DNA from 3 places in the Luteibacter sp. 9135 genome. Region 1 is predicted to be linked to each of the others. Evidence: predicted binding sites of a transcription regulator. Region 1 holds the regulator's gene; each other region holds the start of a gene.
The links. Region 1 encodes FliA, which starts transcription of late flagellar genes. Its sites were predicted from a motif close to TAAAGTTTNNCNNNCNNNGGCCGATAA; they were not measured.

Region 1 (9,712 bases):
GCGACGATCGGCACGGCCGGGCGGCGGCAGGTCCACGTCGACGGCATCGAACTGCAGCATGTCGCCGATCACGTCGATGAGCATGCCGACGATGCTGCCGCTATCGTCGAACACGATGACGCGGTGCGTGTCCTCCGCGCCAGGCTCCACGTGGCCGTCCAGGCCGAAACGGCGCCGGCCGTCGAGCACGGGGACGATCTGGCCACGCAGGTTGACGATGCCCAGGACGTCCGCCGGCCCACCGGGCACCGGCGTGATGTCGCCGGGGCGGATCACTTCGCGCACGCTGGCCAGGGGCACCGCATAACGCTGGCCCTTGAGCGAGAAACCCAGCCAGGTGCCCTGGCCGTTGCCTTGCGAGTCGGTCACGGATCCAGCTCCTTTTCCAGCCATTCGATCAGCGCGATGGTATCCACCACGCCGCATTTGGGATCTTGCGACATGCCGGCCAGCCACGGCCGGGTGGTCGCACCATGGCGCCATTGGATGGCGTCCGTATGTAGTTCGACCGGCTCGTCGACGACGATGCAGGCCAGCGCCCAGCCGCGCTCGCCGAGCAGCACCAGGGTGGATGCCAGCGCGCCGGCCATGTCCGGGGAGAGGATGGCCGCAAGATCGGCCACCCGTGCTTCGCCGCCGGGATGACGCCAGCGGCCCAGGCAGATCGGGTTGGGCACGTTCGGCGGCGACAGCGGCGGAATAGGCAGCACGTGGCTGACCTCCGCCATCGGCACGGCCAGCTTCACGCCGGCCGCGATGCACAGCAGGTAGCGGTCGTCCACGCGCGGCCCGGTGGGCTGCGACGGCGCATTGCGCCAGGTTTCGATGGCCACCACCGCGCCGCGGGTTTCAGGAACGACCGGCGGCGCCACGACCGGTGTAAGCAGTTCGGCCAAGTAATCGGCCACCACCTGTTCGGCATCCTGCTTGGCACGCATCACGCCGCCGCATCCCTGGCGCTGCTGGCGACGGACGCCTCGCGCGCGGGTAGCCGCAACTCGTCGAGTAACTGCCGATATGCCATTCCGCCGCGCTTCGCGGCCGGCCACGAGGCCAGCGGAATACCCGCCGCGCTGGCTTCGCGAATCTGCGTGTCCGTGGGGATCACGGCTTCGCTCACGCTGTCGCCGTACTGCTCGCGCAACTGCGCGAGACAGGCACGCGAGGCGTGGGTGCGCGCGTCGTACAGGGTGGGCACGATGGTGCGCGGCAGCGGGCGGCCGCGCGAGCGTTCGATCATCGACAGGCTGCGCAGCATGCGCTCGAGACCGGCGAGCGCCAGGGCCTCGGTCTGCGTGGGCACCACCAGGCGGTCGCTGGCCGCCAGCGCGTTGACCATCAGCACGCCCAGGGTCGGCGGGCAGTCGAGCAGTACGTGGTCAAAATCGGGTGCAAGTTCCGCGAGCGCCTGTGACAACACCAGACCCTGCCCGGCACGCGTACCCAGTTGGCGGTCCAGCGTGATCATGGCGGCCGAGGCCGGCAAGACGCTCAGTCGATCCCACCGGGTGGCATGCACCAGCGTGCGCACCGGCAGGGGGATGGCGTTGCCGCTGGTGCCGAACAGGTCGTAGACGCTGCCATGCGTGCCACCTTCGACCCCGATGTAGCCGGAGAGCGAGGCGTGCGGGTCCATGTCGATCAGCAAGGTGCGCTCGCCAGCCGCCGCCAGCAGGCTGCCCAGCGCCACGGTGGTGGTGGTCTTGCCCACCCCGCCCTTCTGGTTGGCGATCGCCCAGGTCTGCATCAGCGATTGGCCTCGCTCGGGGCCAGATGCGCGGTATCGCTGTAGAAACGGGCGGGCGCGGCCTTGTCGCTCATCACCACGATCAGCACGCGACGGTTGCGGTTGCGGCCGTCGTCGGTGTCGTTGGCCACGATGGGGCGGAACTCGCCCCAGCCGATGATGCCCACGCGATGCGGATCGACACCCATGGTGGTCAACAGCCGTGCCACGGTGGCGGCGCGCGCCGCCGACAGTTCCCAGTTGGACGGAAACGTGGGCGTGGCGATGGGGGTGTTGTCGGTGTAGCCCTCGATGCGCATGGCATTGGGAAACGGCGCGAGGATGCCGGCCAGCTTGCGCAGCACTTCGTCGGCGGGCGGTTGCAGCTTCGCCACGCCCACGGGAAAGAGCATGTCCGTCTTGACCTCGATCTCGAGCCAGTCCGGCGTCTGCCGCACATTGACCAGGCTCTTGTCGATCAGCGGCTTCATGGCCCGCTTCACCTCGTCGGATATCTGGCTGAGGCTGGCGTCGTTCGTCTTGCCGACGCTGGCGGTGGCCGCCGTGGCCGGCACCGCGACGGAGGCGGCCGAGGCAACGGAGGCCGCCGGAGCGATGTTGGCCTTCGCGCCGTCCTGGCGCTGCGCGGCGGCACCTTCGTGGCCCGGCAACGGCAGGTTGCGCGGCGGTACGGGCACGTCGATGCGCGCGATGGGCGCGGCGGCCGGCGCGCGTGACTGGTTGGGCAACGGCACCTGCGCCGGCGTGGCCTCACGGATCGGCTCGATCACCTTGCCGGTACCGTTGAAAGCCTCGTTGATGGACTGGGCCATCACCTTGAACTTGGTCTCGTTGACCGCCGACACGGCGTACATCACTACGAACAGCGCGAGCAGCAAGGTAATCAGGTCGCCGTAGGGAATGGCCCAGCGCTCGTGATTGATGTGCTCTTCGTGGTGGCGACGCTTCACGTCAGGAACCCCTGCAACTTGCTCTCGATGTGCCGCGGGTTGTCACCCTGGGCGATCGAGACCAGGCCTTCGACGAGGATCTCTCGCATCTGCGAACGGCGACGCGCCAGGCCCTTCAGTCGCGAGGCCATCGGCAGGGCCAGCAGATTGGCCAGCCCGATGCCGTAGATGGTGGCGACGAAGGCCGCGGCGATGCCGTGCCCGAGCTTGCTCGGGTCGGCCAGGTTCTGCATGACCGACATCAGGCCCATGACGGCGCCGATGATGCCCATCGTGGGGGAGTAGGCACCGGCGTTCTCGTAGACCTTGGCCGCCTCGATGTCGTTGTGCTCGCGCGCGAGCACTTCCACTTCCAGCACCGAGCGCATGGCGTCGGGCTCGGTGCCGTCCACCAAAAGCTGAAGCCCCTTGCGGATGAAGGGGTCGGACTCGCGCTCGATCGAGGGTTCCAGCCCGAGCAGGCCGGTGCGCCGGGATATCTCGCTCCAGCCGACGATGCGGCCGACGAGGTTCTCCGACTCGATATCGGGCGGACGGTAGACCCAGGGCAGCATGCTCCAGGCGCGCTTGAGCACGGGCCCCGGTGTCTGCACCAGCAGCGCGGCCAGCGTGCCGAGGAAGACGATGACGAAGGCCGCCGGGTTCCACAGGGCGTCGAGGCTGGAGCCCTTGAGGATGGTCCCCACGATGATGACCACGAAGGCCAGGATCGTGCCGACGACGCTGACGATATCCATCAGACCGCCATACGCAGCGACGGCAAGACCTGCCCGCTGTCGTCGGCCAGGCCAGACAGGTCGAGTACCAGCGAAATCCGCCCGTCGCCCGTGATGGTGGCACCCGCCACGCCGGGCACGTCCTTGAGGAACGGACCGAGCGGCTTGGCCATGACGTCCTCGCGGCCGAGCACTTCGTCGACCAGGCAACCCAGGGTCTGGTGGCCGATCTGCACGACGACCACATGGCCGCCCTTGCCGCCGGTGCCGGCCCAGTGGCCCAGGTCGGCCAGCGGCAGCGCGCGCTGGCGATGTGCCGCGACGATACGGCCGTCCAGTTCCTGGATCTGCCCGGGCACCAGTTCGAACACCTCGCTGACGTTGGACAGCGGCAGCGAAAGCAGCCGATGCCCCACGCGCACCATCAGCACGCGCATGATCGCCAGCGTGAGCGGCACGGAGAGGCGCACGGTGCTGCCGTGGCCCACGCGCGAGTCGATGGACAGCGTGCCGCCCAGTTCGACGATCTTGGTCTTGACCACGTCCATGCCGACGCCGCGGCCAGAGATGTCGGACACCTGGCTGGCCGTGGAGAAGCCGGGCCGGAAGACGATCTCGTAGCACTCGCGCTCGTCCAGGCGCGCGGCCTGCTCGGCATCCATCAGGCCCTTCTCGACCGCCTTGCGCCGGAGCACTTCGGGATCCATGCCCTTGCCGTCGTCGGTGACGGTGATGACGATGCGGTCGCCATACTGGCCGGCCGCCAGGCGCACGGTGCCCAGGCGCGGCTTGCCTTCCGCCGCGCGTGCGTCGGGCATCTCCACGCCGTGGTCCACCGCGTTGCGCAGCAAATGGACCAGGGGATCGGCCAGGGCCTCGACCACGGTGCGGTCGATGTCGGTGTCCTCGCCCTCCGTGACCAGCTCGATTTCCTTGCCGAGCTGGCGGGCAAGGTCGCGAACGATGCGCGGGAAACGGGAAAACAGCTTGCCGACCGGCTGCATGCGCATGCGCAGCACGGCGTTCTGCAGGTCTTCGGCGACGCGCTCCAGCTCGCCGATGGCGCGTTCCATCGGATCGTTGCCACCGCGCGGCGCCAGGCTGGTGAGGCGGTTGCGCACCAGCACCAGTTCGCCGGCCGCGTCGACCAGGCTGTCCAGCCGGTGGGTGTCCACACGCACGGTGGTGTCGGCGGTGGAAGAAGCGCGCTTCTCCGCGCTGGCGGCCGGGGCCGGGGCCGACGCGACGGGCGACGGTGCAGCGGGCGCCGCAGCGACCGGTACCGCAACGGCGACGGGAGCCGCCGGCGGCACGATCGCCCCCGGGGCGGCCGCACCGTGCAGGGAATCCAGCAGCGCCTCGAATTCGTCGTCGCTGATGGCGTCGTTGTTCGCCACGGGCGCCGGTGCCACGGCGACGACCGGGGCGGGCGGCGGCGGAGCGGACGCACCCTCGGCGCCGGGCGCACCGGTGCCGTAGAGCGAGTCGAGCAGGGCTTCGAATTCGTCGTCGTTGATCGTGCCCGACGGTGCCGCCGGTGCGCGATCGGTACGGGCGGCATCGAGCATTGCCTCGAATTCGTCCTCGATCGGGTCGTAGGTCTTTTGTGCGGCGGGGGCCGTCGGCGTCGACGCGGCCGCCGAGATCGGCACGGCAAGCGCCACCGGCGGCGCGGACACGGCGCGACCGGGGATCAGCAGGCGATCGAGCAGCGAACGCGGCGCGGGCTCGATCGGCACGCCGCCGTCGGCGGCACGCATCATGTCGTTGAGCAGGTCGAGCGATTCGAGCAGCGCGTCCATATAGGCGGCGTGCAGCACGATCACCCCGTTGCGGGCCTCGTTGAGCAGATCCTCGCCGCGATGACACAGCTCGACCATCGCATTGAGGCCAAGGAAGCCCGCCCCGCCTTTCACCGTATGGAAGGCACGGAACACCGCGTTAAGCAGCTCCACGTCGTGCGGGGAGGCTTCGAGATCCACGAGCTGTTCGCCCAGGCTCTCGAGCAGTTCGCGCGCTTCGATCAGGAAGACATTGAGCAGCTCGTTGTCCAGCTCCACGCTCATAGGGTACTCAGAAACCGAATTCGCTGAGGAGCCGGTCCACTTCGTCCTGGCTGACCTTCTCGGCAGCCGGCGCATTGCCGCCCGCGAGCGAACCGGTGAGACGGACCAGCTCGACGAGCGAGGATTCGACCTTGGCCATGAAGGCCTCGACCTGGGCCACGCGCTGACCGGAAAGATCCTGCCATGACTGTGCCTCGACCATCTCGCCCAGCCCGATGTCGCAGCTTTGCGCGAAGTCGCCGACACGCACGGCCAGTGCCGTGGCGTTGGCACCGAACGCCGGATCGGCGTGATCCAGCACCAGGATCTCATCGGCCTGCTTGGCCAGGGCCTGCGCCTGGGGACGCAGCTTCTCGCTGAAGTCCAGCGTGCGATGGGCGGCCGTGGAACTCATTTCGAGAACGTCGCGCAGATGCTTGCGCGCGTCGCTCATGTTGCCCGGCACGCCATCGGTGGAGATGTCGGAAGCCAGGCGACGCGCGGATTCGTGCAGGTCGCGCGCCAGGTGGCCCAGCGCCAGGAACAGGTGCTGCTCGCGGCTGCGGATCAGGTCGTCCAGGGCTTTCTCGAACGCTGCCGAGTCATCGGCGCCGAGCAGTTCACGCAACTGGGGGGCCACGTCCTGGCCGGGGGAAAGCATCGTGTTCATCGTCATTCCCTCAGCCCGCTGCCGCGGCAAGTCGTTCGAATATCTTGTCGAGCTTTTCCTTCAGCGTCACCGCCGTGAAGGGCTTGACCACGTAACCGTTCACACCGCTCTGCGCGGCGGCGATGATCTGGTCGCGGTTGTTTTCCGCGGTGACCATCAGCACCGGCATGGACTTCAACGCTGCATCCGCGCGAATGGCGCGAAGCAGGTCGATGCCCGTCATGTTGGGCATGTTCCAGTCGGTGACGACCAGGTCGATGGGCTGCGCGCGCAGCAGCGCGAGCGCCGCGTTGCCGTCTTCAGCCTCCTGGATGAGCGTGTTGGTGAAACCCAACTCGACCAGGAGGTTCCTGACGATGCGCCGCATGGTGGAAAAGTCGTCCACCACGAGGATCTTCATGTTCTTGTCCAAAACTGCTCTCCGCCTCGTACGCTTTTTTCTTTACCGGCGACGGCAACGCGATGCCGTCACTGCTTGTCTTTCCAACCTGACATGCGTGCGCGGAGGCGAATCAGGGCCTGGCCATGGATCTGGCACACCCGCGACTCGCTCACACCCAGCACCGCACCGATTTCCTTCAGGTTGAGCTCTTCATCGTAGTACAGGGACATGACCAGCTTTTCGCGTTCCGGCAAGCCGTCGATCGAATGGGCCAGCGCATCGCGCAGTCCGTTCTTCTCGAAGTTGCCTTCCGGACCCGCGGCGTCCGGGTCCGCCACGTCGATCGCCGCGCCTTCGTCGCCTTCCGGCGCCGTGAGGCTGAGCAACCGCGCGCTCGCCGCGTCGGCCAGGATCTGGTTGTACTCCATGGCGTCGATGCCCAGCCGCTTCATCACTTCCGCGTCTTCGGCGTCGCCACCCGTCTCGTTCTCGATCTGCCTCGTCACCTCCGCCACCTCGCGCAGCTTCCGATGGACGGAGCGCGGGGTCCAGTCCGTCTTGCGCAGTTCGTCCAGCATGGCGCCACGAATGCGGATTCCCGCATAGGTCTCGAAGCTGGCCGCGCGAGTCGGCGAGTAATTCCTTGCGGCCTCCAGCAGTCCGATCATCCCGGCCTGCATCAGGTCGTTCGCATCCACGCTCGGCGGCAGGCGACCCATCAGGTGATAGGCGATCCGGCGCACCAGCGGTGCATGCGTCCTGACCAGCTGGTCGGCCGAAACCTTTGTTACTTCAAGGTATTCGCTTGCAACACTCACAGTGGCAGCCCTCCCCCCATGTGGTTCCGTTCGGCGAAAAAGCCGATGCGGCCCTGCACCCGGGGTTCGGGTTCACCCCATGTATCGACCGACCGGGCAAGATTCTTGAATCCCACGGCCGAACGGCTGCTCGGCCAAGCGTCGACCACGGCCGACTGGCGGCGGATGGCCTGTCGCAGGTACTCGTCGTGCGGCACCATGCCCATGAAATCCAGGGACACGTCCAGGAAACGATTGGTCACGCGGGCCAGCTTCTCGAACAGCTGGCGGCCTTCCTGGGCGTGGCGGACCATGTTGGCCACGATGCGGAAGCGGTTGACGTCGAATTCGCGGCTCATCACCTTGATCAGCGCGTAGGCGTCGGTCAGTGAGGCCGGCTCGTCGCAAACCACCACCACCACCTCATCCGACGCGGCGGCGAACATCGACACGCTGTCGGAGATGCCGGCCGCGGTGTCGACGATCAGGTATTCCGGGGCCACGGGGTATTCGTCGAATGCGCGGATCACCGCGGCGTGCTCGATGTTCGGCAGCTGCGCCATGCGGCGCGCGCCCGAGGTGGCGGGAATCACCTTCAACCCGTGGTTGGCATGGAGGATCAGGTCCTCGATGCGGCACTCGCCCTCGAGCATGTGGCCCAGATGGCGCGTGGGCTGCAGGCCGAGGAGCACGTCGATGTTGGCCATGGCCAGGTCCGCGTCCAGCAGGACCACGTCGCGCCCGCCCATGGACAGCGCCATGCCCAGGTTGACCGCCACCGTGGTCTTGCCCACGCCGCCCTTGCCGCCCGCGATCGCGATGCTGCGGGTGGGGCGACGGTCGGCAAGCCAGTTGAGTCCGGCGGCCTGGGTGGAATCGACGTGTGTGCTCATGAAGGAATTCACTGCCGTGAAAGGGTGTGCGGATGCGGATGCCGTAGTCACGTTACTTCAGTTCCGGGGTCAGGCGAGGGCGGGCGTGGCGGCGAAGCCGAAACGGTCGGCGAGAATCGCGTCGTCCGGTTCGTCGTTGCGCTGCCTGACCAGTTGGGCCGCGAGGCAGACGAGCTTGCGCGCGTCCGCCGAGGCGATGTCTTCCGGCACGCGCTGGCCGTCGGTGGTGTAGTCCAGCGGCATGCCGTGCCGGATGACGGCCGAGAGGGCGCCACCGATCAGCGGCGCCTCGTCGAGCTTGGTCAGGATCGCGGCCTGCGGGGACAGCGGCGCGTAGGCGCGCACGGCGTTGTCGATCGCCTGCGCCTGCGCGTTCGCCGCGAGCACCAGGCACACGCGCACCTCGGTCATCGCCCGCAGCGTTTCGAACTGCTGCTGCAGCTTGGGGTCGTTGCCGGCCAGGCCGGCGGTGTCGATCAGCACCGTGTGCTTGCCGCGCAGCTGCAGCAGTACGTTGCGCAGGCTCTGCGCATCGTGCGCGTTGTAGACGCGCACGCCCAGCAGGCGGCCGTAATGTTCCAGCTGCGCGCCGGCACCGATGCGGTACTGGTCGGCGCTGATCAGGGCGACGTTGGATGCGCCGTGACGCAGCACCGCACGGGCGGCCAGCTTGGCGATGGTGGTGGTCTTGCCCACGCCGGTGGTGCCGACCAGCGCGGTGACCGCGCTACCGGCTGTGTCGGCGTTGCGCCCGCTGGTGCGGATATTGCGCGAGAGGATGCCCAGCGGCAGGTAACGGGCCTGTTCCGGCGTCATGCCAGGCGGCAGTTCGGCGCACAGCGCACGGGCCACGTCGCCGTCGATGCCCAGGCGGGTCATCTCGCGCAGCACGCGGGCACGTAGCGGCTGCTCGCGGTCCATCTGGTTCCAGGCCAGCGTCGACAGCTGCACTTCCAGCATCTCGCGCAGGTTGTTGATCTCGGCGCGTACGCCGTTGACGGCGGCGTCGTTGTTCGCGGCGTGCGGACCGGTGGTGGCGGCGCGCACCACGTCGGCGACGCTGGCGGCCAGCGCAGCGCTGGACTGGCGCTGCGGCGCATTCGGATGCAGGCCCTGCGGCGCCATCGTGGAAACCGGTGCCGGACCGCCGCGCACGACGCGCTCGACGGCAGCGGCGGTGGCCGCCTTGGCCTGGTCGATGCGGGCGGCGAAGTCGTGTTCGCGACGCGCCCGCACCGGGGTTTCCTCGCGTGCCGTCTCGCGCGCCGCCGGCGTTTCGCCACCGAAGCCCGCTTCACGCACCAGCGCTTCGTCGTAGTCCAGCGCGGCGATGATCTCGATGCCGTCGTCGAGGCGACGCGTCGACAGGATCACGGCGTCCGGACCCTGCTCGTCGCGCACCTGGCGCATGGCCTGGCGCATGTCGGGAGCTACGAAGCGTTTGATTTTCATGCGTTCGATCCTGTGTCCGTCCAAGTCTTACCTGCCGAGGGCCGTCACCAGCTTGACGCG
Region 2 (9,712 bases), 180 kb from region 1:
GGTGACCGACCTCATGTCGCGCCATGCTGCCGCGGTCGGGCACCAGATTTGTTCGCTTACCGTGTTGTCCCGGCCGTCCGATTCGATGGCTCGCTTCTGCCCATCCGGCTCGGTTATCTCAACACGGCCGGCTCCGGGGTAGGCATATGCCGTCGTCTGCCTGTAGATGTCGCTTTGCGCGCATTCAGTTTGCGATGATAGCCGGCCGTACGTGTCATAGGTGTAGATCGTCTCGTTGCCATCCGTGTCGACCTGACGTATCAGTCGACCGCTGAGGATGCTGCGGGCTTCCAAAGACGTTCGCGATACATCCTCTACGGCTTCTGTCGTGGTCGTCGTCAAGACCACTCCGTTTTTATCGATGGTGTAGTCGAATATCACCTGCTGGACGGTCGACTCGATGAATGCCCCTTCGTCGCTGGCGTTTCCATGCCGCACGCCGCGTTGTCGACCTTTCCGAAAGTCATCGCCGCTGAAGTAGTCGATTTCCTGGCGGAGCAATGCCGGCGTAGAGTATTCGACTTTTTTGGTAATGGAGAAGGAGTGGAGTTTTCTACGATTGAGACCAGTTATCGTCTCATAGGTATACGATTTTTTCAGGAGAGGAAACATTCTTGCCGCAAGTTGTTTTGCTTGGCCTACGCGAGATCGCGTGCGGAGCAAACTGATAGCACCACCGTCGGCAAGGGATTCAGCAATGTCTCCGGGCTCTTGGGCGCGCATTGCGCCGGACTGTTCAGAGGCCAGATAGATGTGCCGGAAGCGTTCTTCGCGTGACGCACTGTTGGCTGCCGACTGGTACGTGAAACAGGAGATGGCACCTCCATCCATTTTTAGTACAAGCCCGTTTTTCGTGATGGAATCGATACTGAACTCGCGAGCCTTTCCGTCGTACAGGGTTTGGATGAGCCTACTGGTGTCGGCGCTATGCGAATTGTAATACGAGCCAAAAAACTTGACCCGTTTATGTATTCCCTGAATCATTGCATCTACAAACATTTGGTGCTCGCTAGTGTAGATGTGGGCGATGAGTCGCCCGGTGTTGCGTATCTCGGTCTGGTATCCACGGGAGGCAGTGAATCCGACATTTTCTCGCGAGGCATTTTCACTCCGGAAGTACTTGTAGCTGTCGACCACCTTCTCGCCCCCCGCCCGCGGCGTCACCGTATGCGTATTCACCGCCGGCAAGGCCGACAGCTTCGGGTTGTCCTTGAATGTCAGCCCGTTGTCCGCGTATTCCACGTCTTCCTTCAAGCCTTCGAACGTCTCCACCGCAGTGAGCAGCCAGCCGCAGGTTGGGTGCTCGAGATAGCCGAATGTCGTCTTTGTCCCTTCCGGCGCGGTCACCGATTGCAGCGCGACATCCTTGATGTCCAGCACGAACTGCAGCGTTTCATTCGTTCCCGGCCAGAAGGTCAGCGTGACCTTGGCGGGTGACGTCTCGTCAGGACCATAGCCGACCTCGAGCAGCGTGCGATCGGGATCGCGGATGCCGGTCAGGCGGACCTGGTGATGGGTGTCCTTGCCGACGGTCTGCGCCACCGTCGCCCAGGTGAAGTCGAGATAGCGATAGCCGTCGGTGGTCAGCCGCGCGGGCACCCAGACCCGGCCGGCTTCGGGCTTCCTCAGCGTTTCCACACGGCCGTCCTTGCGCTCGACCGTGAGCGTGTTGCCGCCGTCGGACCAGGTGATCATCACCGCGGGGGTGATGAGGTCCTTGCCTTTCTCCACCCGCATCGCCTCACCGGTGTGCAGGGTGAGGTCGCTGTTCTTTTCGTACCAGGTGGTGAAGGCGAACGACCAGCCGTCACCCAGCGCGGCGTGGTTGTTGACCACCGGTGAGTAGTAAAGGCTCAGGTCCACCACCGGGCCGTAGCCCACATTGCCGGTCACCGAGGGCAAGGGTACGTGCGCCTCGAACAGGCCCGTGCGCGCATCCACGTGCGTGCGCTTGTCCGTGGTGATGTTGAAGATCGCGTCGTTCTGATTGTCGCAGGGGTCCATCCCCATGGCGTTGTGGTCCATGCCGTTCTCCCGGTTCGTCCTGAGTGGGTAAATCCATGGCGCATGGCCGTAACGAGCATCCTTGCGCGTCTTTGCAGTCTGCTCTCGACGGTTGCCGTGCAGTAATAGAACTTAGGTTGTAGGGGAGGTTGTCCGTGAACGCGTGCGCCGGAAGCGCCGATGCTTGCCGATCAGTCGGTCGACGCGGCCAGCAGCGTGCCGACCACGGCCGAAAGTGCCGCGTAAAGTTCCGGTGGCACGTCGTCGCGTAGGCGTACGGCGGCCAGCAACGTGGCGACCTGCGGGTCCAGGTGCGGGGCGAGGCCCATGGCCTGCGCACGCTCAAGCATCGCCTTCACGCCGTCGGCGTCCACGCGTTCGTTCTTGCCGCTGCTGGTGGGCGTGGCGAGCCGCAGCGTGACGCTGCGTCGCGGTGAAGGCAGGGCTTGGTTCATGCGCGCGCTTCGAGAAGGACAGCGCTATAGGCGCTGGTGGGCACGGGCAGGCCATGCATGCAGGAGAAATGATCGAGTTGGAGGCCGCTCTTCTCCATCACGCGGCGTAGCGAAACAAATTCGTTTTCCAGGCGTGCCGCCGTCGGTCCGTGGTCGGCCCACAGGCGTACGGACACCCGTGGCGCGCGCAACTGGATTTCGCCCTGCACCGCGCCGAGGGTCGGCGGGTCGATGGCGAAGCCGATGGTCCACAGACCTTCCGGCTCGCCCGGGCCGGCCTTGCCTTCCTCGATGCGCAACTGGAGCACGTCATAGCCGCGCACGCCGGCCAGGGGTACTTCGACCATCCACACCCCGGCCTGAGGGTGCGACTCCAGCTGGGCGATTTCCACTCGCGACAGCGCGGCGCGGGTATCCGTGCGCAGCTGGCTGACCAGGGTATCGACGTCGCCTTCGGTAATGGCCAGGTCGTCGGCACGCGCCTGTGCCACCAGCGCGCGCTGTGCGAGCGGCGGAGGCGTGTCGCTGAGCGGACGGGGCAGGGCACCGAGAGGGCCTTTACCGGTACCCATGGCCAGCGTCCCGCCCATGCCGGCGGCAAGGCCGGGCGCACGGGTGGGGGGCAGGTCGGCCAGCACCCGGCGCAGCACCATCAGCGCGGCCTTGAAGTCGTCGGAGGCCGGCAGTTCGGCATGCGGCTCGGCCAGCTGGGATTCCAGGAAGACACCGCTACGGGCGATGGCTTCCTTCATGCCCGTCGGCGTGCCGACATCGTCGGGGCGGCTGATCGAGGCTTCCAGTGTGGCGAGGGCCGCGCGTAGCGGTGCGGGAAGCGACCGGGCAACCGGGCTGCGGGCCAGCGCGGCCAGCGCGCCGAGCAGCGGGGCATAGCCGTTCTGTTGCGGAAGGCGCTCGCGCAGGCCCTGCAAGGCCACGCGTTCGTCGGTCGGCGCGAGCAGCACTTCCAGTTGCGGCTGCGTGCCCTGGGTGAGTACCCTCACCTGGAACTGCGAGGGCAGTTGCGTACCCGTCGTGTCGGCCTCGACCGTCATGCCGCCGATATCCAGCAGCAGCTTGCCGACGTCGTTCTGCCCGACCACGCGCGCCGTGAGTAACGTGCCCACCCGCCATGCGTCGACGGCGGCGGTGGTGCCCGCGGCCGCACCGGCCCAGAGCTGGGCGGCGACGCTGGTTGGCTGGATGATCAAGGCAGGTACTCCCGCGGGCCTGGACGAACCCCGGTCGGGGCTCGCTCCTGTAGTGAGGGGATCGGCGGAAACCCGCGGAACTTTAGGAACATGCCGCCGCGCCCATGGCGCTTAAACGGCAGTCGGTACTCCCGTTACACTAGGCGGATGACCCAGCTCCCCTTCGACCTTCTCGCCACCGACGGCGCGGCGCGGCGCGGCCGTCTCCGCTTCGGCCGCGGCACCGTGGAAACCCCGGCCTTCATGCCGGTGGGCACCTACGGTTCCGTCAAGGCCATGACCCCGCGCGATGTCCTGGACACCGGCGCGGAAATCATCCTCGGCAACACCTTCCACCTGTTCCTGCGCCCCGGTCTGGAGATCGTCGAGGAGTTCGGCGGGCTGCACCGGTTCATCGGCTGGGACAAGCCGATCCTGACCGATTCCGGCGGTTTCCAGGTGTTCTCCCTGGCGCACAAGCGGAAGATCACGGAGGAAGGGGTGACCTTCGCGTCGCCCGTGGACGGCTCCAAGGTGTTTCTCTCACCCGAGGAATCGATGCGCATCCAGAAGGTGCTGGATTCCGACGTCGCGATGATCTTCGACGAGTGCACGCCGTACCCGGCCACGGAAAAGGTCGCGTCGGACTCCATGGAACTCAGCCTGCGCTGGGCGGAGCGCTCGCGGCAGGCCTTCGACGACCTGCGCAACCCCAACGCGCTGTTCGGCATCGTCCAGGGCAGCACCTACGAAAACCTGCGGCAGCGCTCGGCGTCCCGCCTGATCGAGATCGGCTTCGACGGCTACGCCATCGGTGGCCTGGCCGTCGGCGAGCCCGAGGCGGAGCGCAACCATACCCTCGACCTGACCCTGCCGATGCTGCCCAGGGATCGCCCCCGCTACCTGATGGGCGTCGGCCGGCCGGAGGACATCGTCGAGGCCGTCCGCCGGGGCATCGACATGTTCGATTGCGTCATGCCCACCCGCAATGCCCGCAATGGGTTCCTGTTCACCCATGAAGGCACCCTGCGCATCCGCAACGCGAAGTTCGCCGCCGACACGCGCGTGATCGAGGAAGGCTGCGACTGCTACGCCTGCGCCAACGGCTTCTCCCGCGCCTACCTGCGCCACCTGGACCGCTGCAACGAGATCCTGGGCAGCCAGCTGGCCACGATGCACAACCTGCGCCACTACCAGCGACTGATGGCCGGACTGCGCGGCGCGATCGAGGCGGGCACGCTGGACGACTTCGTGGCGGCGTTCTACGCGGCCCGGCAGAAGGCGACCGTCGACGGTTGACCCGGCCCGGGCCGCGGCTGCAGGCCGCCCCGCGACCCACGGCCGGCGCGGTACATAAGCGCCGGGGGCGTGGCATAATCCACGATCTTTTTACGTGAGCAGCCGCTTTTCCTTGGCTGTTCCATGACTTGCGAGAATCTGCATGAGCCTTCCGATGTTCGCCGCCGTTGCCCAGGCCACCGCTCCCGCCGCCGGCGCCTCCCAGGGCGCGCTGGGCTTTTCGCCGCTGATCATGATGGCGGTGCTGTTCGGCATCTTCTATTTCATGATGATCCGCCCGCAGATGAAGCGGCAGAAAGAGCACCGCGCGCTGCTCGAGGCCCTGTCCAAGGGCGACGAAGTGGTGATGAGCGGTGGCATGGCCGGCCGCATCGAGGACGTGGGCGAGGCGTTCGTGCGGGTGGAAATCGCCCCGGGCACGGTCGTGCAGGTTCAGAAGAGCTCGATCACCCAGGTACTGCCCAAGGGCAGCCTCAAGAAGTCCTGAGCTTTATCGCATCGCGTCAGCTGCGGCCGGCACCCGGTCGCCTCCATGGAATGTAAGGCATGAGTGATTTTCCACGCTGGAAGTACGCACTGGTCGTGATCGTGTTGCTGTTCGGCATCGTCTATGCGCTGCCCAACGTCTTCCCGCCACAGCCGGCCGTGCAGATCTCGGGCAACCGCGGCAATGCGGTCGATGCTGGGCTGAAGACCCGGGTCGAGGGTATCCTGGCCAACGCCAAGGCGCCTGCCGCAAGCGTCGACGTGGCCGGCTCCGACAAGGGCGAGCGCCTGCTGGCGCGCTTCAACGATGCCGATTCGCAGGCGCGGGCTTCCGATGCGTTGCGCGGCGCGCTGGGTGACGACTACACGGTGGCGCTGAACCTGGCCTCCACCGTGCCCGCCTGGCTGCGCTCGATCAACGCGTTCTCGATGCCGCTGGGCCTCGATCTGCAGGGCGGCGTTCACTTCCTCATGGAAGTCGACGAAAACGCCGTGATCGACAACCAGGAAACCCGCTACGCGGACGATATCCGCTCGATGCTGCGCGACAAGAAGATCTCCTACGACGCGGTGTCACGTAATCCGCGCGGCCAGGGTGTCGGCGTGGTACTGCGTAGCGACGCCGACCGCCAGGCAGCCGCCAGTGCCATCAGTGCGGAGTTCACCGACCTGACGGTCACCGACGGCCCCTCGACGGGCAATCGCTTCACGCTCAATGCGGTGGTCAAACCCACCCGCCTGCGCGAACTGGCGCAGAGCGCCATCACCCAGAACGTGACGACGCTGCGCCAGCGTGTGAACGAGCTGGGCGTGTCCGAGCCACTGATCCAGCAGCAGGGCCAGAACAAGATCATCGTGGAACTGGCCGGCGTGCAGGACACCGCGGAAGCCAAGCGCCTGATCGGTGCCACGGCTACCCTGGAATACCGTGCCGGCCTGTATACGCCGCAGCAGGCGATGGATGCCGCGCGCAGCGGCAGCGTGCCGCCGGATGCGAAGCTGTATTACGGTCGCGACCGCCGCCCCTACCTGCTCAGCAAGACGGTGATCGCCACGGGCGACCAGCTGACCTCGGCCGTGTCCGGCCGCGACCAGCAGAACGGCACGCCCAATGTCAGCGTCACGCTGAACAGCGCGGCCGCCCGCAAGATGCAGGACTTCACCAACGGTAATGTGGGCAAGCCGATGGCGGTGCTCTACATCACGCGCACCAACGACATCAAGACGGTCGACGGCAAGGAGATCAAGACGCCCAAGACCACCGAGGAAGTCATCAACTACGCCAACATCAGCTCGCCGTTCGGCAAGCAGTTTTCGACCAACGGCCTGCCCAGCGACGCCGAGGCCTCCGACCTCGCGCTGCTGCTACGCGGCGGCTCGCTGGCGGCACCGGTGGATATCGTCGGCGAAAGCGTGATCGGCCCCAGCCTGGGCAAGGACAACATCGACAAAGGCTTCAAGGCGGTGATGCTCGGCCTCGGCCTGGTGCTGATCGCCGCGGCCATCTATTACAAGCTGTTTGGCCTGGTCGCCGACGTGGCGCTGTTCTTCAACCTCGTGCTGCTCATCGCCGTCATGTCGCTGATCCACGTGACGCTGACCATGCCCGGCATCGCCGGTATCGTGCTTACCCTGGGCATGGCGATCGACGCCAACGTGCTGATCTGCGAACGCATCCGTGAGGAACTGCGCAACGGCTCGTCGCCGCTGGCGGCCATCCGCACCGGCTACGACAAGGCCTGGGCGACCATCCTGGACGCCAACGTGACCCACCTGCTCGCCGCGCTCGGTCTGATGACCATGGGCTCGGGTCCGATCAAGGGCTTCGGTGTCACTCTCTTCATCGGTATCCTGACCTCGATGTTCACGTCGGTAACGGTAACCCATGCCATCACGGCGCTGATCCACGGCGGCCGCAAGCTCAAGACCCTGTCGGTCTGACGGGAGGACGCCATGGAAATCTTCAACCACAACTCGAACTTCAACTTCCTCGGCCTGCGCAAGTACAGCATCGGCCTGGCCATCCTGCTGATGCTGGGCTCGATCGGCCTGATCCTGACCAAGGGCTTCAACTACGGCCAGGACTTCCTGGGCGGCGTCTCCGTCGTGGTCGACTATGCGCAGCCGATCGAAGTGAACGAGGTGCGCAACACTCTTGAAAAGGCGGGCATCGAGAACCCGTTGGTGCAATCGGTCGGCGGCACACGTGAGTTCAACGTGCGTCTGCTGCCCAAGGACGACAAGGGATCGGCCACGCTCGCGGGCGAAGAGGCCGCGACGAGGGTGTCCAGCGATATCATCGCGGTGCTGAAAACCACCCGTCCCGACGTCACGATGAAGAGCAAGTCCTTCGTCGGCCCGCAGGTCGGTGAGGAGTTGCGCAGCGACGGCATCGTCGCCGTGGCCTTCGTCATCATCGGCATCATGGGTTACTTGTGGATCCGCTTCGAGAAGCGTTTCGCCATTGCGGCGCTGGCTACGGAAGTGCACGACGTGCTGGTCACCCTTGGCATCTTCGCGCTCACCCAGCGTGAGTTCGACCTGACGGTGCTGGCCTCCGTCCTGGCCGTGGTCGGCTACTCGATCAACGACAAGGTGGTGGTGTTCGATCGTGTCCGCGAGTTGTTCCGTTCCAGCCGCAATGCCACGCCGGAAGAAGTACTCAACCGGTCGATCAACAGCACGCTGTCGCGAACGATCATCACCTCGCTGTTCACCGGCATCACCATGGCCGCCCTGTTCTTCATCGGTGGTCCGGTGGTGCACGGGTTCGCGATCACCATGCTGATCGGTATCGTGGTGGGTACGCTGTCGTCCATCTTCGTCGCCAGCCCGATCCTCCTGTGGCTGGGCGTGTCCAAGCAGGACTTGATGCCGGTGACCAAGGAAGACCCGGAGCTGGCTCGCCGTCCGTAAGGCAGGCCGGTTGCGTAAAAAAATAAACCCGGCCGAGGCCGGGTTTATTTTTGACGCATCACCCCATCCCTGAGATCAGAAATCGTCCCTGTCCTCGGTGGCGCCTTCGGCATCGTTCGCGAGCGTGACGACGACATAGGCGGAGCCCACGAGCGATGCGCAGAGCCAGGCGTAGACCATCTGGATCGCCGTGCGCGGGATCGCCATGGCAACCCTGGGCGCGAGGGCCAGGCCGGCAATACCGGCCACGGCCAGTACGGCGGCAACGGCCCACGCCAGCCGCCGCGACGGCAACGTGGTGGTGATAACGTTCATAGCTGTCTTGCCCCTGTTTCGCTGAATCACGCCCGTCGTGAAGTCTTTGTGAGGGCGCTTGATGTACGAAATACTCTACAAAATCCTGCGAAGCAAGCGGCTTTTTCTGAACGGGTTCCTTGATTTCCGTCGACATATGTGAAGGATATCGGGCAACCCTTCGGCCCCGCTGGATTTTCCGCTCTTTCCCGAGGTTTTCGATCCATGGCACAACGTGAATTTCCCGGCTTCACCCTGAAGAGCAGCGCGACGCGGGAAGGCTCGCGGTATACGGCGCTCATCGCGTCCTATCCGGCTAACGGTAGCTTTCCCTCGTTCTTCGCCGTCTACGAAAATCGCAGCTTTCGCGATGAAGCGCGTGCCGCCGAGGCGGCCGACAAGGCCCTGGGCCTGGTGCTGGGAGTGGACGACGACGGTGCCCCGGCCTTTGCGGAAGGCGAGACGGGTTTCGATGACGAACCGGCAGCCGAGTCGGAAGACTGAGTTGCGCAGGCCGGGTACATCGGCGTGTCGAAAGTCGTTACGTGGCACACCGCAGGTCGGTCGAGCAGGTCATACTGGCCGCCTGGATCGCGAGGGGTTACGGACGGGTCATGACTAGCGTGGATGGGCTGTACAGGCAATTCGTCGATGCGTCCGCCGATTGCATGAAGGAGCTCGACAGCGAGGGCGTCATCCGTTTCGTCGCGGGGCAGGGCGCCCAAAGCCTCGTGGTGGATGACCCGGATCGCCTCCTGGGTACCCGCTGGGTCGATCTGTGGCCCGAGGAAGCACGCAGCATGGTGGCGAGGGTGCTCGAACGTGCCGCCAGTGGCGAGCGGGTGGACTTCGTGGCGGCGCGCCCGTCCAACGCCGGCAGCGCGCGCTGGTGGGAAGTAATGATCGCCCCCGTGATCGCCCACGACCGGCTCGACCATTTCATCGTCATCAGCCGGGATGTCACCGAGCGGGTCGAGGTGCAGGCGGCCATCGAGGCGATCAACGAGCTGTTGCAGGAGCGCCTCAACGAGACGGTGGCGCGCTCGGCCAGCGCGTCCACGCGGTACGGCA
Region 3 (9,712 bases), 390 kb from region 1:
ATCCCCGCATGGCGGAGTACCTGAAGCACGATCTGGCCAAGCACCGCGCCTTCGTTGTCCGCCTTGGAGCCCACTCGCACGGGCGGCTGCGCCTGGGCTTGCGCCTGCATCGCGAAAACAGCCGCGAAGGCCATCCCGCCCCACAGCAACGGCGACAGCCACAGGCGGCGGCAAAGACGCACGCTCAGCGCCCCAGCACGTCGACGAAGCCGCGCTTGAGTGCATCGTCGATCGGCGTCGCCGCCACGCTCGCCGGCAGCGCCACGTAGCGGGACTCGAACGCGGCCACCGCGGCCATGAAGCGATCGCCACGCCCGGCGTCATCACCCTGCTCCACCGCATAGGCGAGTACGCGAGACGCCTGGCTGGCAAGGTCCACCTCGTCGGGCAGCGCGGAGATGTCGCCCCATACCTGCTTGAGGTAGAGCACCGCATCGGCCGCACGCCGCATGCGTCGCAGCAGGCCCGACGTCGGCACATGCGCAGGACGGACATGCGCGATGACCTCGTGCGCCTCGTCCATGCTCACCGGGCCGAGATCGATCCGGATGCACAACCATGCCGTGTCGAACAACCACGTGCCCTGCTTCGGCTGCGCGCTGTACGGCAGCACGCGCCCGTCCACTTCCACGCTGTCCGGCATGCCCGCATCGAGGAACTGCACGATGTACGAGCGAACCGGATGCTTGCCTGGGAAGTCGCCTTCGCTGCGGGCGATGTGCAACCGGTGCGACGTGGCATCCTTGCGGCTTTGCACGCGGATACGCGAGCACTCGCCACGCCGGTAGCCTTGGCTCTCGCCATCGTCGTCGTAAAGTTCGGCGTGACCCTCGGCGCCCGGAAACACCTGCAGGATCAGCTCGTCCGGCACATTGGCCAGGTCGCGCATGCCTTCCGGGTAAAGCGGAACGACGCTGCCTTGACGCACGAACACCGGCGTTTCCTCCAGGGTGTAGCACTGCGCCAGTACGCGGCCACCCTCGAACACGTCGGCACCATCGCGGCTGTACCAACGACCGGGCGGCAGCCAGACCGGAAACGGCGCGGTGCCGTCGGCGCCCACGGGCACCGTCACCGGCGCCACCAGCAGGTCGTTGCCGAACATGTACTGCGAGGGGTGGGTGTACGCTTCGTCGTGCTCGGGCCAGTGGTAATACATGGGCCGCACGATGGACAGGCCGGTCTCGTAGGCCTGCCGCGCGGCGGCATAGATATACGGCGCCAGCTGGTAGCGCAGGCGGATGGCCGCGAAGATGGCATCGCCATAGGGCGGCCCGAAATGCCAGGGCTCCTTGTGCAGGCTGGCCTCCTTGGCCGAATGCGTGCGCAGCACCGGACTGAACACGCCCAGCTGCATCCAGCGCGCGTAGAGCTCCGGCTCCAGGTGCCGCTCCGGGCGCGGGATGTGCTTGTGGAAGGTGTGCCCGCCGATGTCGTGGCTCCAGTACCCATACAGCACGTTGGACGCCATGGCGGTGAAGTGCGGCTGGTAGGCCAGTGAGGTCCAGGAGATCACGCTGTCGCCGGAGAACCCGATCGGATAACGATGATTACCGAGGCCGCCCCAGCGATGGTAGATCAGACCGCGCCGGTCGCCCTCGCGCTGCATCTGGGTAAAGAACACGTGGTTGAGCCACCAGGTGTTGGACAGTCCCGGATGGGCTTTCGACTCGGGCCACTGCTGCCAGTCGAGCCACCAGAAGTCGACACCCTCGCGCTCCAGCGGATGGAGCACCGTGTCGAACAGGGCGCGCATGTACGAACGCGACGTGCCCTCGAAGGGGATGGGCGCCTGCGTGGAGGTATCCCACGACAGCGCATCGGCCATCGCCTGGTACTTTTCCTCGTGCGGCATTACCCCCGAGGCCGGGTGCAGGTTGAGCGTCACGCGCAGCTTCTGGCCATGCGCCCACTGCATGAACGCGACCGGATCCGGAAACAGGCTGCGGTTGAAGGTGTAGCCGGTCCAGCCGGACTGTTCGCCGAAGACATCCTTTTCCTCGTGTCCCGGGCGCAACGACAGGCCGGGCGTGGTGTGCCAGTCCATATCCAGCACCAGCACATCCAGAGGAATGCGTTCCTTGACGAAGCGCGCACCCAGCGTACGCAGCTCCTGGTCCGAGTAATTCCAGTAACGCGACCACCAGTAGCCGAACACGAACCGTGGGGGCATCGGCTGCGGCCCGGCGATCGCCGCGAAATCGGCCAGGGCCGCCGGGTAGTCGTGCCTGTAACCGAAGAAATACAGATCCTGGCGCTCGCCGGACGGACGCGCCGTGACCCAGTCGTCGTCGTCCAGGCCGAAGCTTTCGGTATCGTCGACCACATGCCAACCATCGCGGGCGATCAGACCCTGTTCCATCGGCAGCGTGCTGCCGTCCTGCCAGGTGTCGCCGTCATAACGGTCCAGCGTGCGGTACGTGCCACCCAGGTTGTCGGTCTGCACGTCGCCCGGATGCCAGACGATGTCCGCGCCGCCGTGCCCACGCAGACGCACCGAGAGATTGCCGGCCTGGAAACGCCCGCCGTTCTTGTCGTAGCGCAGGCTCAGGCGATCGGTGTCGATCTGCAGGGACGTGTCGTCCTCGGTCACCCGAAACGCCGGCACATCGAGGTCACGGTGCACGACCACCTGCGTACGGCCATCGCGGAACCGACCCTCCTCGCTCCATTCCAGCCGCAGCAACCGCGGCGTAAGCACGGTGAAACGGACAGGGCCCCGGGTCACGACCGCTGCAGGCCTGGCCGCCGCGTCGGACGAGGATGGCTTGTCTTTTTTCGCTTCCATGGGCGGATGGACCCTTCGTCGAACCGGAAGTCCACGATTATGGCGCGTCGCCGCATGGACCCGGTGAATGAACGGAGTCGACGAGGTCTTGTCGCTTCGTGCACTTACGACAAGGCACTGTCGGCCCTCGTCCAACCCACCTGGAGCAAAAACCATGAACGAAGACCAGATCCGCGGCGCCGCCAACACCGTCGGCGGCCGTGTGCAGCGTGCCGCCGGCGCCCTCGTGGGCGACCATGGCATGGAAGGCGAAGGCGCCATCCGTGAGACAGCTGGCCGCGTCCAGGCCAAGGCCGGCGAAGCCGTCGACACCGTCCGTGACGCGGTTGCCCACCGCCCGCTCGGCGCGATCCTGAGCGGCTTCGGCGTCGGCATCCTCGTCGGCATGCTGCTCGCGCGCCGCGACTGATCTTTCGTAGGTTTGTGCGATGAGGCCGCGCGGGCGGTGGGATTTGGTCCCTATAGCCCGCGCGGCTTTTTTGTTTTTGTGGGCGGGTTGAAGGCTTGCCTTCGGCGTCGTGTTGGGCCTTGGGTCGTGGAGCAAGAGCCGGCGGATGCCACCCTCGCGGCCACGCCTGCGGCGACCCGTCAATGAAAGGCCGCTCTGCGGCCGTATATCTATTCCCCTTCGGGGCGGGTCGGGCTTCGCACAGGGGTTCTCGACTCGACATCCCTGTCTCGCGAGAACGGCCGGCCGTCCAGGCCGGCCCCCTTCGGGCCTGATCTGTGCGAAGCCCTCGCCTGCGGCTACCGGCCACGAGGGTGGCACCCGCCGGCTCTTTCGACGACTGACGTTGCTTGCAGGCGAGCAAAGAGCAGCGTTTTGCTTCGTGGCTGGGAACGCTCGCTTGCCTGATGCGCACGGCATCGGTCGCCTTAGCGGTATTGAGGGTTCGCGCACGTGCGTGCGCTCCTACACGGCCGGCGGCTCAGGCATTGAATAGACCAGCCCTACCTCCGGCGTAGGAGCGCACGATGTGCGCGAACCAGATACACGGCCGCGCCAGCGGCCTTTCCTCAACGGGTCGCCGCAGGCGTGGCACCGAGGGGGCTACCCGCCGGCTCTTGCTCGAGGAGTTCGGATTTACCGCTTCACCGCTTTGTTGGCTTTTCGCGCACATCGTGCGCTCCTACGTCAGCCGGCCTGGCAGCGGTTGCGGCCTGCGTTTTTTGCCGAATACAGGGCACGATCGGCGCGTTCGAATACTTCCGCGGCCGTGTCGTTCCGGCCGAAGCACGCGACGCCGCCGGACATGGTTACGGTGACCGGCTTGCCGCTGGCATGGAACGCGAGCGAGGCCACGAGGGCGCACAGCCCCTTTGCCGCCTGGAGGGCGGCATCGCGTTCGCTGCCGCTGAATACCACGACGAATTCCTCGCCGCCGTAACGCGCAACGAACGCCGCATCAGGGAGCTCGCGGGTCAGCGTCTGGCCCACGATACGCAGCACGGCGTCGCCGGCGGCGTGGCCCAGGCTGTCGTTGATCGTCTTGAAATGGTCGATGTCGAGCGCCGCCAGGCAGAGCGACGCGCCGGTTTCGCGCATCCGCGCCTGGGCCGCTTCGATGTGACGCTCGTAGGCCAGCCGGTTGGGCAGGCCGGTGAGTAGGTCGGTCAGCGCCAGCGCGTGTTCGCGGCGCAGCGAATCCTGCAGCGAGCTTGTCTGGGTTTCCAGCTCCTCGACACGGTCGCGCATGCGCTCGGCGCGGTCGCGGTAGGCGGCCATGCGGGCGTCCTCGCGGTCGCGGTACTTGCGGAAGTGCGTGTCGATCAGCGACAGGCGCGCGTTCACCTCCGCCTGCAGGGCGCCCAGGTCTGTCGCGGTGAGGGTGCTTTCGCCGAGCGCGCGCATTTCCTCGCGCACCGTGGCATCCAGTTCGCGGCCACCCGCGGCGGCCTCGCCGTAGGCCAGTTCGGCGGCGAGGTAACGGGTCATGTCGCCGAGGCGTGCGCTGACCGCAGCCAGCAGGTCCTGCAGGCGGGCGATATCCGTGCGCAGCGACGCCACCACCTCACTGTCTTGCTGCAAGGGTGAGGGTGCTACGGCCTCGGTTGCCGCGACGGCGAGCGCAGCCGGCGCGGCGGCGGGCGCGGAGACGGCGGGCGCGGCCGGGGCATCGTCGTTCACCGCCGACGGCAGGCGATCCAGCCCGGCCACGGCTTCCGACAAGGATTCCAGCAGCGTATCCAGCAGGGCGGGCTGGGGGGAGTCGCGCAGCGCCTCGTTCAGGCGGTCGAGCAGGCTGTCGATATCGCTGCCCTGGCCACGGGCAAGGGCAGCCAGGCGCACGGCGAGGCGGCGCAGGCCCTCCTCCAGGTCGCGGAAATCGCGCTCGTCGCGCTCCATCCTCTCCAGTGCGAGGTGGTATTTGCGCTCCCAGATGTCCTGTTCCACACCCGTACTCATGATCCGCCGTCAGCCCATTGGTGCCATGGAAGTATATCGGCAGGCCGGCGCGGGACTTGATCCCACCCCTCGGCCCCGCCGACGGTGGTCTGCCGGATCGCGTAAAATCGCGCCATGCGCATCGGTCCCTACTCCATCGCGCCCCACGTGGTGCTCGCACCCATGGCGGGCGTGACCGACAAACCGTTCCGGCTCCTGTGCAAGCGCATGGGGGCGGGCTTGGCCGTGTCCGAGATGACAGCCTCCGATCCGAGGCTGTGGAACACGACCAAGTCGCTGCGCCGGATGGATCACCAGGGGGAGCCGGAGCCGGTCAGCGTACAGATCGCCGGGTACGACCCGGGCATGCTGGCCGAGGCGGCAAAGTACAACGCCGACAACGGGGCCCAGTTGATCGACATAAACATGGGTTGCCCGGCCAAGAAGGTCTGCAATGTCTGGTCGGGCTCGGCCCTGCTGCAGGACGAACCCCTGGTGGCGCGCATCCTGCACGCCGTGGTTCGTGCGGTGGATGTACCGGTCACGCTGAAGATCCGGACCGGCTGGGACCGTGAACACCGCAACGCGCTGACCATTGCGCGTATCGCCGAGGATGCCGGCATCGCGGCCCTGGCCGTGCACGGCCGCACGCGCGCCGACAAATACGAGGGCGAGGCCGAGTACGCCACGATCGCCGCGGTGAAGGCGGCGGTGGGCATCCCCATCATGGCCAACGGCGATATCACCTCGCCGACAAAGGCACGCGAGGTGCTGGCGGCCACGGGTGCCGATGCCGTCATGGTGGGCCGCGGCGCGCAGGGCCGGCCGTGGATCTTCCGCGAAATCGCGCACCACCTGCAGACCGGTGGCTTTCTTGCCGAACCCTCGCCCGCGGAGGTGCGCGACATCCTGGCCGGCCACCTCGAGCAGCTGTATGCGTTCTACGGCGAGCGGATGGGCGTGCGGATCGCGCGCAAGCACCTGGGCTGGTACGCGAAGGATCGCCCGGAAAACGCGGCGTTCCGCCACGTGGTCAACCAGGCGGAGGATGCCATCTCGCAGCTGCGCCTCATGCGCGAGTACTTCGACGCACTGGCCGCCGGCGTGTCGCTGGCGGCGTGATGCGTCCAGTGCGCGCTGGAGCGCTAAACCGCCCGCTGCAGCGGCATGTTCGGCGCGGCAAGCGCACGGCGTAACCCTTCGGGCAGGCCGAGGTCACCGTAGCGTTCCACATAATGCGCCAGGGTCTGGGCGAATCCATCGTCCGAACGCCAACTGGCCTGATCCACGTCATCGCATCCGCCCTGCACGTATTTCAGCAGGTCCACGCATTCCTGCCGGTAGCCCAGCGCCAGGAAGCGAGCGGCCGCACGTGCACAGGCCACCAGCGGGGCGGCGACGAAACCGCCGGTGCCGGGGTGGTCGTCCATGAGGCCGCCGCCGGGCACGCAGCACAGCTTCAGCGCCAGCACCTCGCGCAGGCGCGCCTCGAAATCCTCGCCTTTGTAGCGGCAGCGATCGCTCCACCAGGTCCAGTAGTGCATGCTGTCGCCCAGCCCGTGCAGCGCATCGGCGATCAGCCCGGCACCGCCATCCACCGGCTCGGCGGCCAGCATGAACGCCATGCTTTCACCCGCCGTGAGCCTCACGTGCGTCGCCGCCAGTTCGCCACCAAAGCTCATTGGCCGCGAGCAGGCGATGTACCAGCCGTCCATGGTCCGCGCCTCGAGCGCCGGTTGCGCGTCCGCCGCGGCGGCGCACACCAGCCGGAAGGCCACCTCGCCCTCGGTGCAGCTGACGATGCGCACGAAACGACCCGCGGCCACGGCGTCGCCCTGTCCCGGGCGTCCTTCCGCCAGCGGCATGAAGTCCACCACGCGCAACTCGCCCGCCGTCGCACGTCCCGTGGTCTCGACCACGTTGGTACCGGGCACGTAGGCGGCGGTCCATGCGACATCACCGTCCAGATGAAGCGCCAGCAGTGGACGGTCCGGGTGGGATGCGCGCAAGGAGCCGCGTGCGCGGTCGAGTGAGAGGTCGGTGATCGACGCGTCGTCGCCCACGCGGCCGAAACCGCACAGGTCGCCGATGGGCAGCCCACGCGGCGGGGGCGCACCATCGTGCAGCACGGTTGCGAGCGGTTGGGCTGGCACGTTCGATTCTTCCTGGCGACGGGGAGGGGCGCCGAGCGGCGCGGAGGTTGGGGCAGCACCCGGCAAGACCGCGTGAATGCCGTCGGTCGCGGTTCAATTTCCTCGCCGATGCAGGCGCGTAGAATGGCGTCAGGCGGGTCAACCTGAGGCACAGGCATGAGCGAGAAAGACATTCCCGGCATCGAGCCCTACGACGGCGCGGCAGGCGGCTGGGGCGCGCTCGGCGCGGTCGCCCGCGCGCTCAGCGGCCAGATGGCCCTTGCCCGCGAGTCCATTGCGCTGCACAAGGTCAACCAGCCCAAGGGCTTCGATTGCCCCGGTTGCGCCTGGCCCGATCCGAAGGAAACCTCCTCGTTCGAGTTCTGCGAGAACGGCGCCAAGGCGGTGTCGTGGGAAGCCACGGCAAAACGGGTCAAGCCGGAGTTCTTCGCGGCCAATACCGTCGCCGACCTGTGGAACCTGACCGACTATGCCCTGGAGGGCTTGGGCCGGCTGACCCATCCCCTGGCCTACGACGCCGACACCGACACGTATCGCCCGATCGCCTGGGACGACGCGTTCGCGCGCATCGGCGCCGCCCTGCGCGCGCTGCCCTCGCCGGACATGGCCGAGTTCTACACGTCGGGGCGCGCCTCCAACGAGGCGGCGTTCCTTTACCAGCTGTTCGTTCGCGAATACGGCACGAACAATTTCCCCGACTGCTCCAACATGTGCCACGAGGCCACCAGCGTGGGCCTGCCGGAGTCGCTGGGCTCGGGTAAGGGCACGGTGACACTCGAGGATTTCGATCACTGCGACGCGATTTTCTGCATCGGCCACAACCCGGGCACCAACCACCCGCGCATGCTTTCGACCTTGCGCGAGGCATCGCTGCGCGGCGTGCCCATCGTCGTGCTCAACCCGCTGCCCGAGCGGGGCCTGGAACGCTTCACCTCGCCGCAGCACCCGGTGGAGATGCTCACCAACAGCGCCGTGCGCATCGCCTCCACCTATTACAAGCTGAAGATCGGTGGCGATGTGGCGGTGCTCAAGGGCATGATGAAGTATCTGCTCGTCGAAGATGCCAGGGCCCTCGCCGAGGGCATGCCGGGCGTGATCGACCGGGATTTCATCGCCGCGAACACCAGCGGCTTCGAAGCACTGTTCGCCGACGTCGAGGCGACCGACTGGGCGGCCATCGAACGCACTTCCGGCCTGACGCGCGCGGAGGTCGAGCACGCGGCATCCATCTACGCCCGGGCGTCGAAGGTGATCGTCTGCTACGGCATGGGCATCACCCAGCACGCGCACGGCACCGAGAATGTCCAGCAGATCGCCAACCTGTTGCTGATGCGCGGCAACATCGGCCGCGAAGGCGCCGGCATCTGCCCGCTGCGCGGCCACAGCAACGTGCAGGGCGACCGCACGGTGGGCATCACCGAGAAGCCGAACGCTGCGCTCAACGAGGGCCTTCGCGCCACCTATGGCTTCGAGCCACCGGTCGCGCACGGACACGATGCCGTCGCCGCAGTGATCGCCATACGCGAAGGCCGCTCGAAGGCGCTGGTGGCGCTGGGCGGCAACCTGGCCGTGGCCATGCCCGACACCGAGGAAACCTTCGCCGCCATGCGCGGCCTCGACCTTGCCGTGCACATCGCCACCAAGCTCAACCGCTCGCACCTGATCCTGGCCCGGCAGTCGTTCATCCTGCCCTGCCTGGGCCGCACCGAACTGGACGAGCAGGCCACCGGGCCGCAGGCGGTCACGGTGGAGGATTCCATGTCGATGGTGCATGCGTCCGCCGGCACGCTGAAACCCGCGTCGGAACACCTGCGCTCCGAGCCGTGGATCGTCGGCGGGATCGCCAAGGCCACCCTGCCCGCCACGCGGGTGGACTGGGACCGTCTGGTGGGCGATTACAACCTGATCCGCGACGACATCGAGAAGGTGTTTCCCATCTTCCGCGACTTCAACCGGCGGGTCGGTGCACCCGGCGGTTTCCGCCTGCGCGTCGCCGCCAGCGAGCGCGCCTGGGACACGCCGGACGGCCGCGCGCATTTCCTCCTTGCACGTGGGCTGGACGAGGATGCGCCGCTGGCCGAGGGCGACCTGATGCTCACCACCATCCGCTCGCACGACCAGTACAACACCACCATCTACGGCCTTAACGATCGCTACCGCGGCGTGACCGGTCGGCGTGACGTCATCTTCCTGCACGCCGACGACCTCGCCGCGCGCGGGCTGAAACACGGCGATCGCATCGACGTGTTCGCCACGGGCGCCAACGTGGCCGACGGCAAGGCACGTGCCGTGCGCGGGTTCACGGCAGTGGCCTTCGACATCGCGCCGGGCTCCGTGGCCATGTACTACCCCGAGGGCAACGCACTGATCGCCCTGGAAAGCCAC

Region 2: the regulator FliA is predicted to act here: its motif matches at 3,726-3,752, upstream of fliK (flagellar hook-length control protein FliK).
Region 3: the regulator FliA is predicted to act here: its motif matches at 5,229-5,255, upstream of FA89_RS19050 (GGDEF domain-containing protein).

The regions. Positions count from the first base shown of each region.
Region 1 covers NZ_JQNB01000001.1:46,279-55,990, forward strand. Annotated here, with positions in the region: gene FA89_RS00175 (chemotaxis protein CheW) at 1-369, opposite strand, end outside; gene FA89_RS00180 (chemotaxis protein CheW) at 366-938, opposite strand; gene FA89_RS00185 (ParA family protein) at 938-1,747, opposite strand; gene motD (flagellar motor protein MotD) at 1,747-2,697, opposite strand; gene FA89_RS00195 (flagellar motor protein) at 2,694-3,434, opposite strand; gene FA89_RS00200 (chemotaxis protein CheA) at 3,434-5,479, opposite strand; gene FA89_RS00205 (protein phosphatase CheZ) at 5,487-6,128, opposite strand; gene cheY (chemotaxis response regulator CheY) at 6,139-6,540, opposite strand; gene FA89_RS00215 (RNA polymerase sigma factor FliA) at 6,597-7,328, opposite strand; gene FA89_RS00220 (P-loop NTPase) at 7,325-8,200, opposite strand; gene flhF (flagellar biosynthesis protein FlhF) at 8,270-9,652, opposite strand; gene flhA (flagellar biosynthesis protein FlhA) at 9,680-9,712, opposite strand, start outside.
Region 2 covers NZ_JQNB01000001.1:225,436-235,147, reverse strand. Annotated here, with positions in the region: gene FA89_RS01090 (RHS repeat-associated core domain-containing protein) at 1-2,025, opposite strand, end outside; gene FA89_RS01085 (hypothetical protein) at 2,196-2,459, opposite strand; gene fliK (flagellar hook-length control protein FliK) at 2,456-3,667, opposite strand; gene tgt (tRNA guanosine(34) transglycosylase Tgt) at 3,815-4,945, shown strand; gene yajC (preprotein translocase subunit YajC) at 5,088-5,432, shown strand; gene secD (protein translocase subunit SecD) at 5,492-7,372, shown strand; gene secF (protein translocase subunit SecF) at 7,385-8,347, shown strand; gene FA89_RS01055 (hypothetical protein) at 8,423-8,662, opposite strand; gene FA89_RS01050 (hypothetical protein) at 8,867-9,145, shown strand; gene FA89_RS01045 (two-component system sensor histidine kinase NtrB) at 9,256-9,712, shown strand, end outside.
Region 3 covers NZ_JQNB01000001.1:439,586-449,297, forward strand. Annotated here, with positions in the region: gene FA89_RS01985 (glycine betaine ABC transporter substrate-binding protein) at 1-182, opposite strand, end outside; gene FA89_RS01990 (glycoside hydrolase family 31 protein) at 185-2,788, opposite strand; gene FA89_RS01995 (CsbD family protein) at 2,943-3,197, shown strand; gene FA89_RS19050 (GGDEF domain-containing protein) at 3,924-5,195, opposite strand; gene dusB (tRNA dihydrouridine synthase DusB) at 5,310-6,296, shown strand; gene FA89_RS19055 (hypothetical protein) at 6,320-7,327, opposite strand; gene FA89_RS02020 (FdhF/YdeP family oxidoreductase) at 7,484-9,712, shown strand, end outside.